DNA from 4 places in the Paenibacillus sp. USHLN196 genome. Region 4 is predicted to be linked to each of the others. Evidence: riboswitches for the same ligand, from Rfam matches in the RefSeq annotation. Region 4 holds a riboswitch; each other region holds the start of a gene.
What was found. Region 4 has a riboswitch for cyclic di-AMP ahead of WFI24_RS33360 (C40 family peptidase). Riboswitches for the same ligand answer to the same signal wherever they lie in the genome.
Positions count from the first base shown of each region.

Region 1 (4,053 bases), on a different contig from region 4:
TTCCTTATGACCCGGAATATGTACCGTAGTCCCACTAACCCGCTCATGATCGACATAGAACGTGGCTACAGCGCCAATATGCGCCTTTCCTCCGGTAACGAGAAAAACCTTATCCTCTCCTGCTTCAATCACCTGTAAACGTATCGATTTCAAATCATATGTACTCATAGCCATCCACCTATCCTTCTCTATATGTTATATATGGAGGAATTATGGCTTTCATGAGCTACATCGGCAATGAAAATTCTCACACTACGCATAACTTATGGATACCCCGGGCATACCAAAGAGAACGTCATTTTGGAAAAGGAGGCCGTTATTATGCGCGTACGCCTCATTATGCTGATGGTTATCGTTATTTTTCTCGGAGGGTATCATGCTCCAGTTGTTTCATCGCGGGATGCTTCAAGCCCGCCAAGTGAGTCGGTATCAGGTTCAGATTCCGCGGAACAAGAACAACTGACATTGGGACAATTACGTCAAAAATATGCCGATACGTTCAAAACCAATGGTCCTTCAACCAAACAGGTTGCACTGACTTTTGATGATGTGCCCGATCCACGATTTACTCCGCAGGTGCTGGATGTATTGAAAAAATACAAAGTCAGAGCTACCTTCTTCATCGTGGGTAGTCGTGCTGAGAAACATCCGGATCTGGTAAAACGCATGGTTAAGGAAGGACATATCGTTGGCAATCACAGCTATAATCATCCGGAATTCGGTAAGCTGTCGATGAATGCCTTTCGCAAACAAATTTTACATACCGGCGATATTATTCACCACCTCACGGGATATACCCCCAAAATGATACGGCCACCTTATGGTGACATTAATGAGGAACAGCTGAAATGGGCTGCCAGACAGCATTATAGCATTGTGAACTGGAATGTGGATTCGTTGGACTGGAAAGGCCTCTCCAAGGAAAAGGTGAAAGATAATATCCTATCTGCCGTGAAACCTGGTTCCATCGTTCTGCAGCATGCAGGAGGCGGTGTGGGCTCTAACCTGAACGGCACGATTGAGGCTCTGCCCGAAGTCATTGAGGAACTGCGTCACCGCGGATATGAACTGGTCACGTTGGACGAAATGTTGGGATTGCCTAAGGCCAAAGATTAGAATGTCCATGATCCGTGTCAAGAAATGATTACGAATGTTAAAAGGGTGCCTGTTCAATCGCAAGTTAGCGACTGCCAGACACCCTGTTTGAATTCATTAGATGTAATTACTTGCTACTTCAGAATGTACAGCTCGATATCCTGAAAACCAAATGTGCTTACGGACTGCTTGCTACCCGGAATGAAGATATCAATTCGGTGACCCTTGATTGCTCCACCCACATCACGTGCTGTGGCTACAAAAGCCTGTTTGGGCAATCCTGGATGGCTGTGACCTGTGACCAATACTTTGGTTCCGAGCGGAATCACACTTGGATCAACTGCAATCGTACCCAGTTCAAGATCATTGCCGAAGTAATCCACAGGACCCCATCCTCCATTTTCGGACGGATCTGCAGAGTATGCCGTTGCTTTCACATTCACTGCTTTACTGTAATCAAACGTTTTGCCCCAGGCTTGAACCACTTTGTTATCTGCGTTAACGTCCAAGCTTGCTGTGGTAACCGTCTTCGCTTGAGCCTTGCTTTCCGTAGCGGCAGCAGCAACTTTGTTTGCTTTGCCGGGGATTGTAATTTTCAAACCACCATAAATGTTGTAAGGCGAAATGTCGTTATTTGCTTTAACCAACGTGTTAAGTGCTACTCCATATTGTTTCGATAAGGTGTAGAAGGTATCCCCCTCTTTGGCCACATGAACTGAATCTGCGTGAGCCGGAACGGCTTGAATAAGCATTGCTGTTGTCAATAATGCTACTGCTGTTTTGGCTATACGTTTCTTGTTAATCATGGTCTTCCTCCCTCATTGTGCCTGCGAAGTTAGTTGTCGGATTCGGATGAGGAGCCCACCCTATAGGTTCTTCGTTACATTTGGAATCATTATGTACCCCTAATTCACCCCAAGCAGTGTGCCGTATATCTTCCCCCTGCACGATCTGCATTGTTACATCCCCCGCACTCCCTGTCCGGAAGTTTCGGCAGAGTTCAATATATCACAATTTTGTAACCTGAACTTGTAGTAATTCTTACCAAATAATTTTCTGCACGTCATCATCTGTAAGAATACTGGATAATTTCGAGATGTTGGATACACCGATTCATAATATTAGGTAACAGAAAAGTTACTTTTCGATTTCATTAGTGGATATTACGCATAAAAAAATAGCGCTACCGACATAAAGTCAGTAACGCTATTTGATTCATGAATTTAGAGTACCTTAGCAAGAAAATCACGTGTTCGTGGATTTTTGGGTGCTCCGAACACCTCATCTGGTGTTCCTTCTTCCACAATAACCCCGCCATCCATGAACAGGATCCGGTCTCCCACTTCACGTGCAAAACCCATTTCATGCGTCACGATGACCATGGTCATCCCGCCTTCTGCAAGGCGTTTCATGACATCCAGCACTTCACCAACCATCTCGGGGTCCAGTGCCGAAGTAGGCTCGTCAAACAGCATGACATGCGGTTGCATGGCCAATGCTCTTGCAATGGCGATCCGCTGCTTCTGTCCACCGGACAGCTGATTCGGGAATGTATCTTTCTTATCGTACAAGCCCACAGTGTTAAGCAGATCAGCAGCAATTTTCTCTGCTTCCTGCGTGGATTGCTTCTTCACTTTGATTGGGGCAATTGTAATGTTTTGCTGCACCGTTTTGTGTGGGAACAGGTTAAAATGCTGGAACACCATCCCCATTTTTTCACGAGTCGCGTTAATGTTGTGCTTGGGGTCCGTTATTGAAACACCTTCAAAATCGATTTCACCTGATGTAGGTTGTTCCAAGAGGTTCAGGCAACGTAAGAATGTACTTTTACCTGAACCGGAAGGACCGATGACCACGACAACCTCGCCTTTGCCAATGGTCACGTTAATGCCCTTAAGCACATCGTTATTTCCATAAGATTTGTGTAATTGTCTAACGTCTATCACTTGCACTCAACTTCCTTTCCAGTCGTCCCAGCAGCTTGGACAAAATGAACGTCAATACAAAGTAAATGGCTGCCGCAATAACAAACGGACTCATTCCTTGGTACGTAATGTTTTTGACAACACTTGCCTGATACATAATGTCCACCATACCGATAACAGAGATAATGGAGGATTCCTTGATGATCGTTATGAATTCATTACCAATTGCCGGCAATACGGCCTTGAAAGCCTGTGGCAATATGATGTAACGCATGGCTGCACCTCTGCCCATTCCGAGGGAGCGAGCTGCTTCCAACTGGCCACGATCCACCCCTTGAATACCTGCTCGGAAAATTTCCGCAAGATAGGCACCACTATTGATGGAAAGTGTGATAATACCCGCTTGAAGGGGACTAAAATTAATACCAAATGTCAGGGCCAATCCGTAATAGATTATCATCAATTGCACTAGCATCGGAGTACCCCGAATGACTTCGACATATGCTGTTCCAATCCAACGCAGAATGGCTACATCATGCAGACGGAACAAACAGATGATCAGTCCGATGATAACCCCAAATATTACACCAAGTGCAGATAACAGGAGCGTGTATCCTACACCTGTTGCATAGAAGCTCTTGTATTGCCAGAACACTTCAATTATATTTTGTGATTTGTTCACTTTATCAGCCATCAGGAGACTGGCGTCTGTGACCATCTGTTCGATCTTATTTTCACTTTTCAATCGCTCGAGCGTTCCATTTACCGCACTTAGCAACTCTGTATTACCTTTACGGATTCCAATTGCTGCTTCTACCTGTTCTTCATCAGGAACAGCAGGAGCAAGTGCAATCACATCGTCCAGATATCCCGCAGCAACGGTATCTTCAACGATTGCTGCATTTATACGATTCGTTTGCAACTGCAACACAATATCAGAAATTTTATCGAGCGCAGTAAGCTTCGCTCCTGGGATATTCTGTCCAATCGTCTCTTGAATGGAACCCTTCTGAACCCCTATTTTTTCATTCTC
Region 1 is NZ_JBBCYH010000001.1:668,321-672,373, forward strand. Features, by position in the region: gene WFI24_RS02875 (prenylated flavin chaperone LpdD) at 1-168, opposite strand, end outside; gene WFI24_RS02880 (polysaccharide deacetylase family protein) at 322-1,116, shown strand; gene WFI24_RS02885 (3D domain-containing protein) at 1,230-1,901, opposite strand; cyclic di-AMP (ydaO/yuaA leader) riboswitch at 1,904-2,101, opposite strand; gene WFI24_RS02890 (amino acid ABC transporter ATP-binding protein) at 2,319-3,041, opposite strand; gene WFI24_RS02895 (ABC transporter substrate-binding protein/permease) at 3,028-4,053, opposite strand, start outside.
Region 1: linked by a shared signal. The riboswitch ahead of WFI24_RS02885 (3D domain-containing protein) and the one ahead of WFI24_RS33360 (C40 family peptidase) in region 4 are both predicted to bind cyclic di-AMP.

Region 2 (4,053 bases), on a different contig from region 4:
TTATAGTTACCAGGAATTGACGCAATGAAACCTTCGACTCCTTACTATTTACAGCTTGGAAGGCCAGTTACCGTACCAAGCATAACCGCCTCTTCTTTCTTTATCAATATCACTTAGTTTGTATTTAACGACCCCGTCACGACCGATAAAGATGGGTTTATCCGTTCCCACTTCGTAGAAACGAGCCCAGATCGGTGCAGCTTTGGAATCAGCGATAATTTTGCTGTCTCCGTTTGCTCTTTCATACTTGTAACCGGTAATCTTCACTTTGTTAAACCATGCCTCAGCTCCGTTAATGGATGCCGTAATTTTAGCGTTAGCAGGTCTGGTTTTCAGGAATTTAACAATCGTTACACTCTCTCCAGCCGTCAGTGATGGTACTTCATAGATTCTTGCACTTGCCGGTTTAAGGGAACTGGAATCATGTTGTTGTCCCCATGCTGTCAGCTTACCGCCTGAAACGACCTGTGTATTCAGAATCGCATCTACACCTTTAGCAACAGAGTTCTTACTGCGATTGGCAAGGGCACTATCGATAAACGAGAAGTCACCTTTACGCGTTGCTACTTCATCCAGCATGTACATAACGTTAATCATGGCATCATCATTATAAGTGATGTGTTTGTGATATCCGGAGCTTTGGTACACTTGCGGCCATCCACCGTTCGAATACTGCATATTGATCAAAAAGTTGATTCCTTTAATTGCAGCCGCTGAGTAACGCGGATCATTCGTCTTTTTGAATTCTTTCGCCAATCTTCTAATTTCTGAGTATGTAGCCTTGTTGTCAATCGTGGACTTCGCCCATTCTCCACTGGTTTGTTTATAATCTTTTCTCCAACCTCCATCTGGCAGCTGGTTCTTCAAAACATCGGAAATACTTGCTGTTGTACCTGATGCATCGGCAGCAGATACCGTTACTACAGGGAGAACTGCCATTCCAACGGCTGAGAATACCATGGTACATGCTAGAACAAAAGTTACTATTTTTTTTGCTTTCAAAGATAACACTCTCCTATGTTTGTTTTAATAAATCTTCCACTTCTACCTTACTTAAGATACGAATCCCCAAACCTCCTTTATTTGAATTTATCGCACAATAAAATCAATTTTCATCCAATATGTGGATTGGATAAGACGATAATATGCAAAAAATAGATTTTTGTCAATATATGCAACTTAAAGAATATAATCTCTTAAATTCTACATAACGGAATAGTTCTTTTAACTCATGACAAACCTATTCATTTATCCAAAATCACCTTCAACGAATCAATAATGACGTTTTTGTCATGAATGATACCCAAACTTGATGCCCTCTTTCATATAAAAACCGTAATTCCGATAACATTGGGGTACTACGAAGGGTTTTAAATGGGTTTGACAATTACGCATTTATGCAATATAGTTTCAAATAGTTACAAAAACTTAATTATTCATTGCCGAGTTTCATGTTTGAAAACGGGGGAACCAATTTGGGTGAATTATTCTTATACATAGGAAATATAGGGAACCTTCTACCGAACCCTTAGCTAACTCCGTAGGCATCGAAGGGAGAACATTGATTTTGAAAAAACTGATTATCTCCATTTTTGGAGCAGCCGTACTATTTACATCCGGGGCAACAAGCACAGAGGCAAGCAGTATTAACTCCGTAGTGAACAACATGACAGGTATACCTTACAAGTGGGGTGGCACGACGCTGGCCGGCTTCGACTGTTCCGGGTTTATGAGATATCTTTTCAACAAATACAGCATTGAATTGCCACGTACTTCGCAGCAGCAAGCCAAAGCAGGTACTCCGGTATCCAAAAGTAACATTCGCACAGGTGATCTGGTATTCTTCAATACGATGGGCAAAGGCATTTCACATACAGGTGTATATATCGGCGGAGGCCAATTCGCTCATGCTTCCAGCAGTAAAGGGGTAAGCATCACCAAGTTGTCCAATCCATATTTCAATGATCGTTACGTAACAGCACGTCGGGTAACTGGACAGTTTATGTACGATAAGATGTTAGGGAAAATATAGGTATGATATAGAAAGAGGAGGCTCCGGATCACCCGGAACCTCCTCTTTTGTTTAGCTAGTCATGTATGGACCTATCCTTGTACTACCTTACCTGTATTTAATGTAAAGCCTTTTGTACTCTCATCGCACCCTGAGACAGAGCATGTCCGCCTCCAACAGCTCCAGCCACTGCAACGGTCTCCATAATCTCCTGATCTGTAGCACCTTTGGCACGAGCTTCTTCTACATGGTAGAAGGTACATACCTCATTGTTAGCGAATAGTCCAATCCCGAGCGCAATCAGCTGTTTTGTCTTCGCATCAATCACACCTGGCTGAAAACATTCTCCGGTAAACTCATGATACGACTTCACCACACCTGGCAGCACATCGCTTAATGCTCCAATCTGATCCTTGTAGGCATGAACTTTATCATTCATCAATGTCATTTGCAGCACACCCTCTCGGCTATAGTTACAGATCATCCTCACTGTACCTATCTTCTCACCCGAGTGAGTCATTTATGCCAAGAAATCATGGTAATTGCAAACAATTAAACGTTCATGTTCTAGCGTTACTCACTAAGTAAACTTTGGCGCGGCTCGCTGAACAACTGATATCGGTAATTACGATCCAGCTTAACGACACGTCGATTCTGACGACGGATAAGTACCTGCTCGCCATCCCAGGCAACTACAATTCCTGTGACATCGTTAGATTCCAGCTCGTCCCTCACTACTCTTACTTTCTCACCTGACAGACGCAGAGCGTCCAGTTCTGTATCACTGATCATGTTCATGGCTCCTATAATCCAAATTTATTTACAAAAAGAGACCTAAATGAAAAGTCATTTAGGTCTCACGTGACTGTATTGGACTGTCATGTCATTCGAAATTATGTCCCGACTGAAAGTTACCGCTGCGCGTGCTCTTTGCTGTCGTTCTTCTCGAACCAAAAATCAAGCACTTTGGCGGACATCACACGTTCTTCAAGGTACTCCACTTGATGCGGTGTAAATTGTTCTTTCCAAGAGAAGGACAACTCTTCGCACAAGCCTACAATCGTCAGTAATTCTGACCAGGCAACATAGCGTTTGTACCAGAAAAATTGAGGATGTTCAATCATATAGGGATAAAGGTCATCGAATTCCGTATGTTTACAATCCAGGGCACGTTCAAAATGAACTTTCGATTCCGCCAGCTTATCAATAAAAAATTGTTCTGTTGCCGGTTGGTTCCCCATGGTGTTGCCTCCTCTCCCTAACATAACCCCATTATAAATGAAATCCGCGGTCATGCAAAGGCATAGTTCAAAAAATAGGCCCTATTCCTTTAAAATGTCACATTTCGTTATCGTCAAATTGTACCGTTCCATCGTTCAGGGAACGAATGCGTACCAAGGCTTCCACCGGAATACCCTGTTCACGAATCGTACGCGCTCCCGCCTGAAAACATTTCTCGACCACAACGCCGAAACCGACGAGCTCCGCACCGGAACGTTCAATAATTTTGATCACTCCACGAGCGGCATCTCCATTGGCAATGATGTCATCAATGAACAAAATGCGGTCATTCTCATGAATGAACTCGCGAGAAACCATAATGTCCGTTACGATTCCCTTGGTAAAAGACGGTACGCGTTCACAGTAAGCATCAGGATCAGCCAGAAGCGTTTTTTTGCGACGGGCGAATACAAGTGGTACTCCAAGTTCATGGGCTGCGGCAAAAGCAACAGGAATCCCTGAGGATTCTACCGTGATTACCCGAGTCACTCCACTTTCACGAAACCGGGCAGCAAACTCCCGTCCCATCTCCATCGTTAGTGCAGGATCGATCTGGTGGTTCAACAGACCATCCAGCTTCAACACCTGATCCGAGATGACGACACCTTCTTGTAAAATTCGTTGTTTCAATACTTCCATGATTTGACCTCCCAAGCCTATCCTATGAGGTAAAAGTATCATATATCTATCTATAAGTTCAAGCGAAATTGCCTGGGTGCTGTCCTTAAGGTGCAATTCAAGCCAGAGCTTGCTTTCCATTG
Region 2 is NZ_JBBCYH010000004.1:492,580-496,632, reverse strand. Features, by position in the region: gene pelA (pectate lyase) at 49-1,011, opposite strand; cyclic di-AMP (ydaO/yuaA leader) riboswitch at 1,431-1,562, shown strand; gene WFI24_RS12230 (C40 family peptidase) at 1,568-2,032, shown strand; gene WFI24_RS12225 (carboxymuconolactone decarboxylase family protein) at 2,130-2,459, opposite strand; gene WFI24_RS12220 (hypothetical protein) at 2,585-2,803, opposite strand; gene WFI24_RS12215 (hypothetical protein) at 2,923-3,252, opposite strand; gene WFI24_RS12210 (xanthine phosphoribosyltransferase) at 3,350-3,931, opposite strand.
Region 2: linked by a shared signal. The riboswitch ahead of WFI24_RS12230 (C40 family peptidase) and the one ahead of WFI24_RS33360 (C40 family peptidase) in region 4 are both predicted to bind cyclic di-AMP.

Region 3 (4,053 bases), on a different contig from region 4:
CAATGCCCAGCAGATTGCCCATCTCCATACGACGTGCGGCAGCCTGCGGGTGTACAATGAGTCCTGCCGCGATCAGGTCCTCCCAATCGATGAGGCTTGGAGCACCTTCGTATGAAGTATGTACGCGTTCCAGCGCGTGCCGAATCGCCTCTGGTGAGGCGTTCTCCACCCCGATGTCTCCTTTGCGCGTCGCATCGGCCTCCGGAATGAAGGCATGCTTGCAGCCTGGAACTTTATTCGCAATAATTTTACGAATGCGCTCGCCGGCATGATCTGGATCTGTGAGTACAATGACTCCCCGTCTCTCCTGAGCAAGTGCAATCCGTTTCAGAATGCGTTGGTTGATGGCTGATCCGCCTGTTTCTATCGTATCGGCTTCCACAGCCCGGCGAATGGCTACCGTGTCGTCGCGGCCTTCCACCACAATCACTTCTTTTATCATGTTCCATTTCTTCCTTTCTAACGCAAAAAGAAGAGGAATATCCTCTTCTCTGCCAAACGGCGGGGGAGACTGAATTCAGACCCCTCCGCCGCATATTCCGCATGAATCATTCATGCAACTATTTTATAGCATTCCCATTTCAAAGTAAAACGATTTTAGTTCGCTTCCGGCTTCACCGGGCCGATCACGTAGACCGTCTTGCCTTTCTTACGTCCAAAATTCAGGGCATGCTTCACACTGTCATAATATACATCAATTTTGTTGCCTTTAATGGCACCGCCTGTATCTTCCGCACGACGGAAGCCCAGACCCTCGATATATACCCACCAGCCAATTGGAATGACTTTGGGATCAACCGCAATGGTGCGCCCTTCCGTTACACGAGTACCGGAAGCTGTTTTGGTGCCAATGCCAGGCTCTTCGGAAGAGTAGGCAGTCATGGATACGTTCTTCAGTACTTTGGAGTATTTAAAAGAAGTTCCGGATACGGTAATTACTTTGCTGCCCGAGGCAGATGTTTTCTTCGAGTTCGTTGTTGTAGCCTTTTTGGTTGTAGAAGTTTGAGCCGATACTGTCTGAATCTGAGGTTCTTTCACGACCGGTTTCGCTTTGGTGCCGACAGCAATCACTTTATCTACACGATTATTCGCGACCGATTTGCCAACCATTTTTTTGGAGACCAATTCTCCATCCTGGAATACCTTTTCAATATGCTGTACAAGTTTGCCTTCTTTGCCGTTCACAACGACACGGTTATCCCCTTTGTACAAGCTAGGGTCAGCCGTTTTAATTACTTTGTAAGCAATCGGTTGCTCTACTTCCACTGTACGCTTTGTTACACGCACTACACGGATCTTCATATCCGCTTTGATAGCAGTTCCAAGCGCCGGATATACTTTATCATTATTTTCAACTTGAATACCTGACTTTTGAATTGCATCTTCTACCGATGAATCGGTTGTATACAGAGTCTTGGTGTCTCCGTCTGCCGTAATGTTGACTGGAACGGCCCGCTCAATAACGATTCGGTCTCCATCTGTAATTGCTCCATTGAGCGGAATGGATACCTGATCGTGAGGGCTGACTGTGATTGACTGCTCCTCCAGCATTTCCTGAAGCATTCCTGTACGAGTCTCTACCACCTGAGCTTTGCCATCAATAACCAGTGAAATTTGTTTCCCGGCCTGACCGTAAACGACTAACAAGATCATGATTGTAAGCGCAATTGAGAAAATCGCGATCAATGCCATTTGACGCATGTTCTCATGCTTCCACCGCAACGCGAAAGACTTACTGGATGATCGTGACTCATGGGTCTCTTCTGGTTGGAATGTGCCCACTTCTCCGTCCTCCTTCATAGCCTCGCCGTCTAAAGTAATGCATGATGTCTTTGACGTGACTATACCAATTTTTCTACAGAACACAGATCGGACCATATGACCGGTTCTGCACCATGAATCAATCTTCGCAACATGATGTCATCCTCCTGAATACCTACCGTATGATGACAACCTTTCTTTTATTCAAAAACAAAAAAAGCCAAAGAAAGAGTGTAAGAGGAACTCTTTCGTGGCTTCCGAATGATTTTGAATATCGGAAATTCATGCACGAGGTTGCCTCTCTTTTTCCGCTTGCGAGGTTAGCTGTCGGGTTCGGGCGAAAGAGAGCCGCCCTATCTTGGGTCATCCGCTCATGGCGGACGCCCTTGAATTCACCCCGAGACCCAAAGAAGAAATCAAATATGGCTTCGCAATTCCTTTCGCTGCTTTTGGGTCAGCGAATGATGCGCAGCAGCTAAATACACCGCTGTTTAAGCCTTATTGGTTCCCCCGCTCTCCGTTAACGGAGACTCAGCGAGACTGATTCATGAAAGTAATGTTGTTTCATCGGAAAGTGTCCCTTTGTTCATCCCCCGAACATCTGTCCAATTTTCCGCACAACAATTCACTGAAAAGATGATATCCTGTTTTGATGCATGTTGTAAAGCGTTGATCAAGTACGTTTTTCTGAATATTTGGTTAAAATATTGTAATATTCTTGATTTATTTGGATCAAAGAGCAAATTACCTCCGCTTACCTGCCTTTTTCACCTGATTTACTCAATTTTTTAACGAATCCCAAATCGTTCCATGGCATTTCTGGTCGTTATTGCAGCAATTTCCTCTACCGAAATGCCTTTAATTTCCGCTGCTGCCTCTGCAACCAGACGTACATGCGCTGTTTCATTTCGTTTCCCACGATACGGATGAGGTGTCAGATATGGAGCATCTGTTTCAATGAAAAACCGGTCCATCGGAACCTTCGCCAGCACCTCTTTGGGCTGTTTTGCATTTTTGAATGTGATCGGGCCTCCAAAGGACAGGTGGAAGCCCATATCGAGACAACTTTTCGCGGTTTCCCAGCTGCCTGAGAAGGAGTGCATAACACCACCAACCTCGCTAGCTTTCTCTTCGCGCAAAATTCTTATAATATCTTCGTGCGCATCTCGATTATGGATGACAATGGGCATGTTCACTTCACGAGCCAATGCAATTTGTTGTCGTAATACGCGATGCTGCACTTCCTTTGGTGAAGTATCCCAGTGATAATCCAACCCAATCTCACCAATCGCAACCACTTTTTCATGCTTGCATAAAGATGCAATCCATTCCAGATCGCCCTCCTGCATTGTGATCGCATCTACGGGATGCCACCCTACAGCTGCATATATAAAATCATATGTTTCAGCAAGTTTCATGGTGGTCGGGATCGTCTCACGGTTAAAGCCAATGTTGATCATGCGACCAACTCCGGCATCCACAGCACGCTGAATCATGTCCTCGCGGTCCTCGTCGAATTGTGGTGCATCCAGATGTGTATGTGTGTCGAAAAGCATCATGGTTGTATCTCCCTTCATGTCGAACTAACGACTATCTTTGTTTAAAAATTCAATGTGTAAAATTCAATATATCATTGCTTCATAGATAAAACATTTTGGAGAATCTGTATATTGCCATCATTACATTCATTGCATCGCAACTACAATATATAGAAGATGTATAGATATTCTCATCTACATATGGCTGATTGAGATGATTCCACTTGCTTGCATTTACAAAATTATGTCGATCTACATATACTGCCCATTAAAGCAGATTACTGTATCATGAAAAATAGCTCTTTTAGAAAGTCTTTTGAACACAAAGTTTTCACCAAGTTGTACCCTCATCATTACAAGAAATAGGAGCGTATATGGGACGGTAATTCATGAATAATCGCATCCACCTTGTTTTGCGGGTAATACAAATGATGTTTGCCCCGATGCAGCCCACTAATGGACCGGACAATGTCGGATACTTCTGACAACTCATGTAACTTGTCCTGTCGATCGAGCAGAAGAATCTGCTTATCTGTGGATTCATCCGGACGAAACACATCATACGGATTATCCGACGGAAAATCAATTTCAAGATCATATTCGGGATTGAGACCTGCCTGGATAAAAGCTTCCCGAATCTCTTCCATCATTGTCAAGTCGGTCTGTTCAAGCTCTACATACTTATATAACTTGCGATCCATGAAACGTTCGCATAACTCACTCAGAACAGCATCGTCCTCCTTGCGCCACTGCG
Region 3 is NZ_JBBCYH010000024.1:50,499-54,551, forward strand. Features, by position in the region: gene rnmV (ribonuclease M5) at 1-442, opposite strand, end outside; gene WFI24_RS32110 (3D domain-containing protein) at 598-1,782, opposite strand; cyclic di-AMP (ydaO/yuaA leader) riboswitch at 2,055-2,308, opposite strand; gene WFI24_RS32115 (TatD family hydrolase) at 2,550-3,320, opposite strand; gene WFI24_RS32120 (HD domain-containing protein) at 3,653-4,053, opposite strand, start outside.
Region 3: linked by a shared signal. The riboswitch ahead of WFI24_RS32110 (3D domain-containing protein) and the one ahead of WFI24_RS33360 (C40 family peptidase) in region 4 are both predicted to bind cyclic di-AMP.

Region 4 (4,053 bases):
TATCCTCCCAAAGGGGATTAAGGGCCTCTTTGTTATGCGTATGCAGAGATTATTTCTTCTCTGACAGCCACATGGCGATATTGGCAATCTCTTCATCCTGCAGTTTGCCCTTAAAGGCAGGCATGCCACCTTTACCTTTGACAATCGTAGAATAGATCTTCTCCAGATCATCCTGGCTACCGATGTTTGCCAGAGCAGGACCTACGCCACCCTGAAGCTGATCACCGTGACAGGAAATACAGTTGGCTTTTACCAGTGCCTCAGCCTGTCCTGCATCCATCGTTACTTCCGGCATGGTTGGTTTCGCTTCTTCAGCCACTTCCTCTTTCCCTGGAAGCGTAAACATTAAAACAATAGCTAAAGCGCATGCTGCAAAAAATACCCCGCTCATGATCCATTTGTGCATCCCTTATGTCCCCTCCAGAATGAAAGATCATCTAACCTGAAACTATCCATATCATTATAACGGAACCTGTAGTTACATCATAGCATTTTGTGGTAATTTTTTGAACTAATCACATAACAAGGGGCAGATTTGGTTATTTTGCAATGGATTCTAATCACGAGGCCCTTTATAGACCATGCAGTGAAAAGGCTTTAAGCCGCTTGGGGTCTGTCGTTCGTATGTATCCTGGGTGACAAATCCACTCTTCAGATAGACTTGAATGGCACGGGCATTCCAAGTCAGCACTTCCAGGTCAATCTCATTCGTCGGGTTCCGGCGAATGGCTTCCTGTACAATGGCGGTGACGAAAGCTTTCCCTTGACCCTGACCGCACAGCTCTGGATGCATGCCGAGGCCAATCCGGGTTACGTCTTGAAGGGGGAAGTATTGAACAAATCCACATATGCGTTCGTTCTGATCTAGAACAATCGCATATTGTTCCTGCCGCAGCTGTGCATCCCCAAATTCCACTTCCAGTCCTTTCATCTGCTCCCAGGGGAGCCAGCTGTAAATATTGTAAGGCGGCTCGTATTGCCAACTGCAGATAAGCTCCGCATGTTCTTCTTGCATGGGTACAACATGAAACGTCACAGGGGCTTCATTCATACATCTGCACGCTCCTCTCATTCATTACCAAACCCTCAGTCCACTCTACAAAAGAGCAGTTCTTTTAGCAAGTCTGTAACTTTGGGAAAAAAATGAAACAAAAGTTCCAGTAATTTCGTTTATATTATAACGGGGTGGGTAAAAACATCATAAGGGCACGGACAAACGAACGTAAAGTTAAGCTGTTGATGTCGCAGGATATGCCTCGTGTGTTACTTGCAACGTGAACAGGGAATGAAGCACAAAAAAACCGCCGGATACATTCCTGCGGAGAATGTACCGGGCGGTTCTGTTATGCTTCTTATTTTGTTCCAGTATGGTTAATGGTTACAGCATCATGTTGCTCAGCTTGTCCCTAGTCAAGGGCCAGTGATTCATATGCGTCCGTGCTCATAATCCGTTTAGCGCCAACATAACGATTGGCCCAGTAGTTTTCACTCAATGCACTGATCGTAACACCTTTGGAAGAAGAGGAGTGTGCGAACTTTCCATCCCCCACAAAGATTCCTACATGGGATACGCCTTTACCTGTTGTATTAAAGAATACCAGATCGCCAGCTCTCATCTCCATGCGGGATACGGAATCGCCCATTTCGAATTGGGAACTGGATTGGCGTGCCAAATCAATACCCAATTTGTCAAATACATACCGTGTGAAACCGGAGCAGTCAAAGCCGTTAAGCGTTGTTCCTCCGCTTTTGTATGTAGTTCCCATTGCTGAATCAATTACTGTATCCATTTTTGAATCTGCGAATGCGCTGCCTGCACCAAGCGATAATGCGAATGTGAGGCTAAGTACAGCTGCGGTTAATTTCTTTTTGAACAAGAGATATACCCCTTCCAATGCCTGCGAGGTTAGCTTAAGGATTCGGTTGAAGGTCCCCTATGATCCCTCTGTAGCAAGATCAATTCACCCATAACTGGTTCCCCCGCTTCCCAGGTGCCAGGAATTTGGCTATGCTAGTTATGCACCTGCGAAATCAAGAAATGACGATTTAATTTTAAGTAGTTACAAATATGAATGTAAAGATTACAAAGTTGTTACTAAAAACTCACTGCGATTATTGTAACAGAGGAGTATTGATTTGGCAACGTTTAGCAACAAATTTAGCAAAAAAAACCTCGACCTTTGACGGGGAAAGGTTGAGGTTCGCCTATTTGTAAGTACATATTAGGCCATGAGTTTAACATGCGATGGTAACAATTTTTAAACTACCTGCTCTAACCTTTGGATGTTTTGGACTGCCATAAGCGAAAATGAGCGCATATTTTCCACAGGTTCATTAGACATCTGGCAAGAGGATATGTCTGTTGTAGTATAAGTCCAGTGAGTCCTGTTAGTAACCATGAGGCTGAGGTGAATGCCCCGAAGATAAGCAGATGAATACCGCCCAGTAGCAGTGCAATGCCAATCACGGTGATGAGATGACGTAGTGCAATCCAGAGCGCTTTGAGTGTGCCGTGAATGCCACCTTCTCCTTCCGGTGCAGAAATACCGAACTGCATGTAGAGCAGGATGTGATGGATAATCCAGCCATATATGATCCAGGCAGCTACATAAGGTATGGCGGGCAAGAGTAATTGAAGGGAATGAAATCCGTCCATTAGAATGGAGTACAGCTTCGGCACGAGCCAGTAGGCGGGCAGAAGTATCAATAATGTACGTATGGTGTGGAGCAACAGCATCGGTTTCCACAGATTTTTGATTCCGCGGACGAATGGAATGCGCTCTTCTGTACTATTATAGTGCTGAAGCGAGTAGAGCAGTCCTGCCTGAATGAGGGGGCTGATCAACATGCGAACCAACAGCATAGCCCCCAGGATCCACAGATAACGATGAACCTCCGGATGGGTGGACAGGTTAAGTTGGCTTTCCATTTTGAATAAAAGCGTACTTAACTCTCCGGCATCAGGGTCAGGATAGCGCAGGAGTAGTGGGACGACCGCCGATTGAACCATTCGATAAAGGAAATATCCCCATATGAGCTGATAGAGAAATAAGAGTGCTGCAATGAACATATGCTGACGGACGAGAAACCAACCTTCACGTATTTTTGCTTTCACCGTTTCCACCTCACCATGACAGACCTCCGAATATGGCTTCTATTAGTTTGGTTACACTCATGCTCCAACGGGACTTCGCCCGCTCATCCAGTCCGGATTTCAGGAAATTGTTCATGTGGCGGTTCTCCAGCACGATCGTGTATAGGGGATCGGTCATGGCCCAGGAAACAGGGGATGTGTGAGTCAATTTATAGGTGATGCGATCTTCTTTGCCCTTCCATTGCTTGGTGAGGATATGCCCGTCTTCAAAAGCAATGCGAACAGGAACAGCGTTATAATCACTCCCTTTTTTCACGATCGTCACGGATGACTCGTACAATGTTTGGCCGTCTTTTTGCACAGGTGTGACACGAATATCCTCTACAGCAAAATCAGCCATGCCGTTACCATAGATGTATTGATCAAAATAATCAGACCAGGAAGTGCGGGTTACTTGCTCTACAACTTTCTGAAAATCAGCTGATGTGGGGTGTTTGAAACGGTACTTCTTCACATAGGTAGAGAGAATACGTTCCATCGTTTTCGCCCCGACTTGATGTTCTATACCGAGCAATACAAGCTTGCCACGTGTGTAGACATTGGCGGCATACTCATTCTGAGAATCGAACTTCCAGGATTCCTGTGTTAATGATGAAGGAGACGTAATTAGGCCCGATTGTACCGGCAGGTTCGGGATCAGTCCATATTCCTGCTCCATCAATTTGTCTTCCGCATAAGAGGTGAACCCTTCATCCAGCCAAGCTTCTTCGAATTCATTGCTGGCAACCATGCCGTAGAAGTATTGATGGCCAATCTCGTGAACTACGGTACGTTCCAGGTCATAGCCTGGCGTGGTATCATCCGCGCCAAAGGCTGTGATTAGCGTGGGATATTCCATCCCTCCGGCACCGTTCCCCGTTTTGGGTGGAACAACGATGGATAAGGTCGCGTAAGGATAT
Region 4 is NZ_JBBCYH010000028.1:28,141-32,193, reverse strand. Features, by position in the region: gene WFI24_RS33370 (c-type cytochrome) at 50-406, opposite strand; gene WFI24_RS33365 (GNAT family N-acetyltransferase) at 557-1,051, opposite strand; gene WFI24_RS33360 (C40 family peptidase) at 1,407-1,877, opposite strand; cyclic di-AMP (ydaO/yuaA leader) riboswitch at 1,881-2,018, opposite strand; gene WFI24_RS33355 (hypothetical protein) at 2,273-3,115, opposite strand; gene WFI24_RS33350 (M1 family metallopeptidase) at 3,126-4,053, opposite strand, start outside.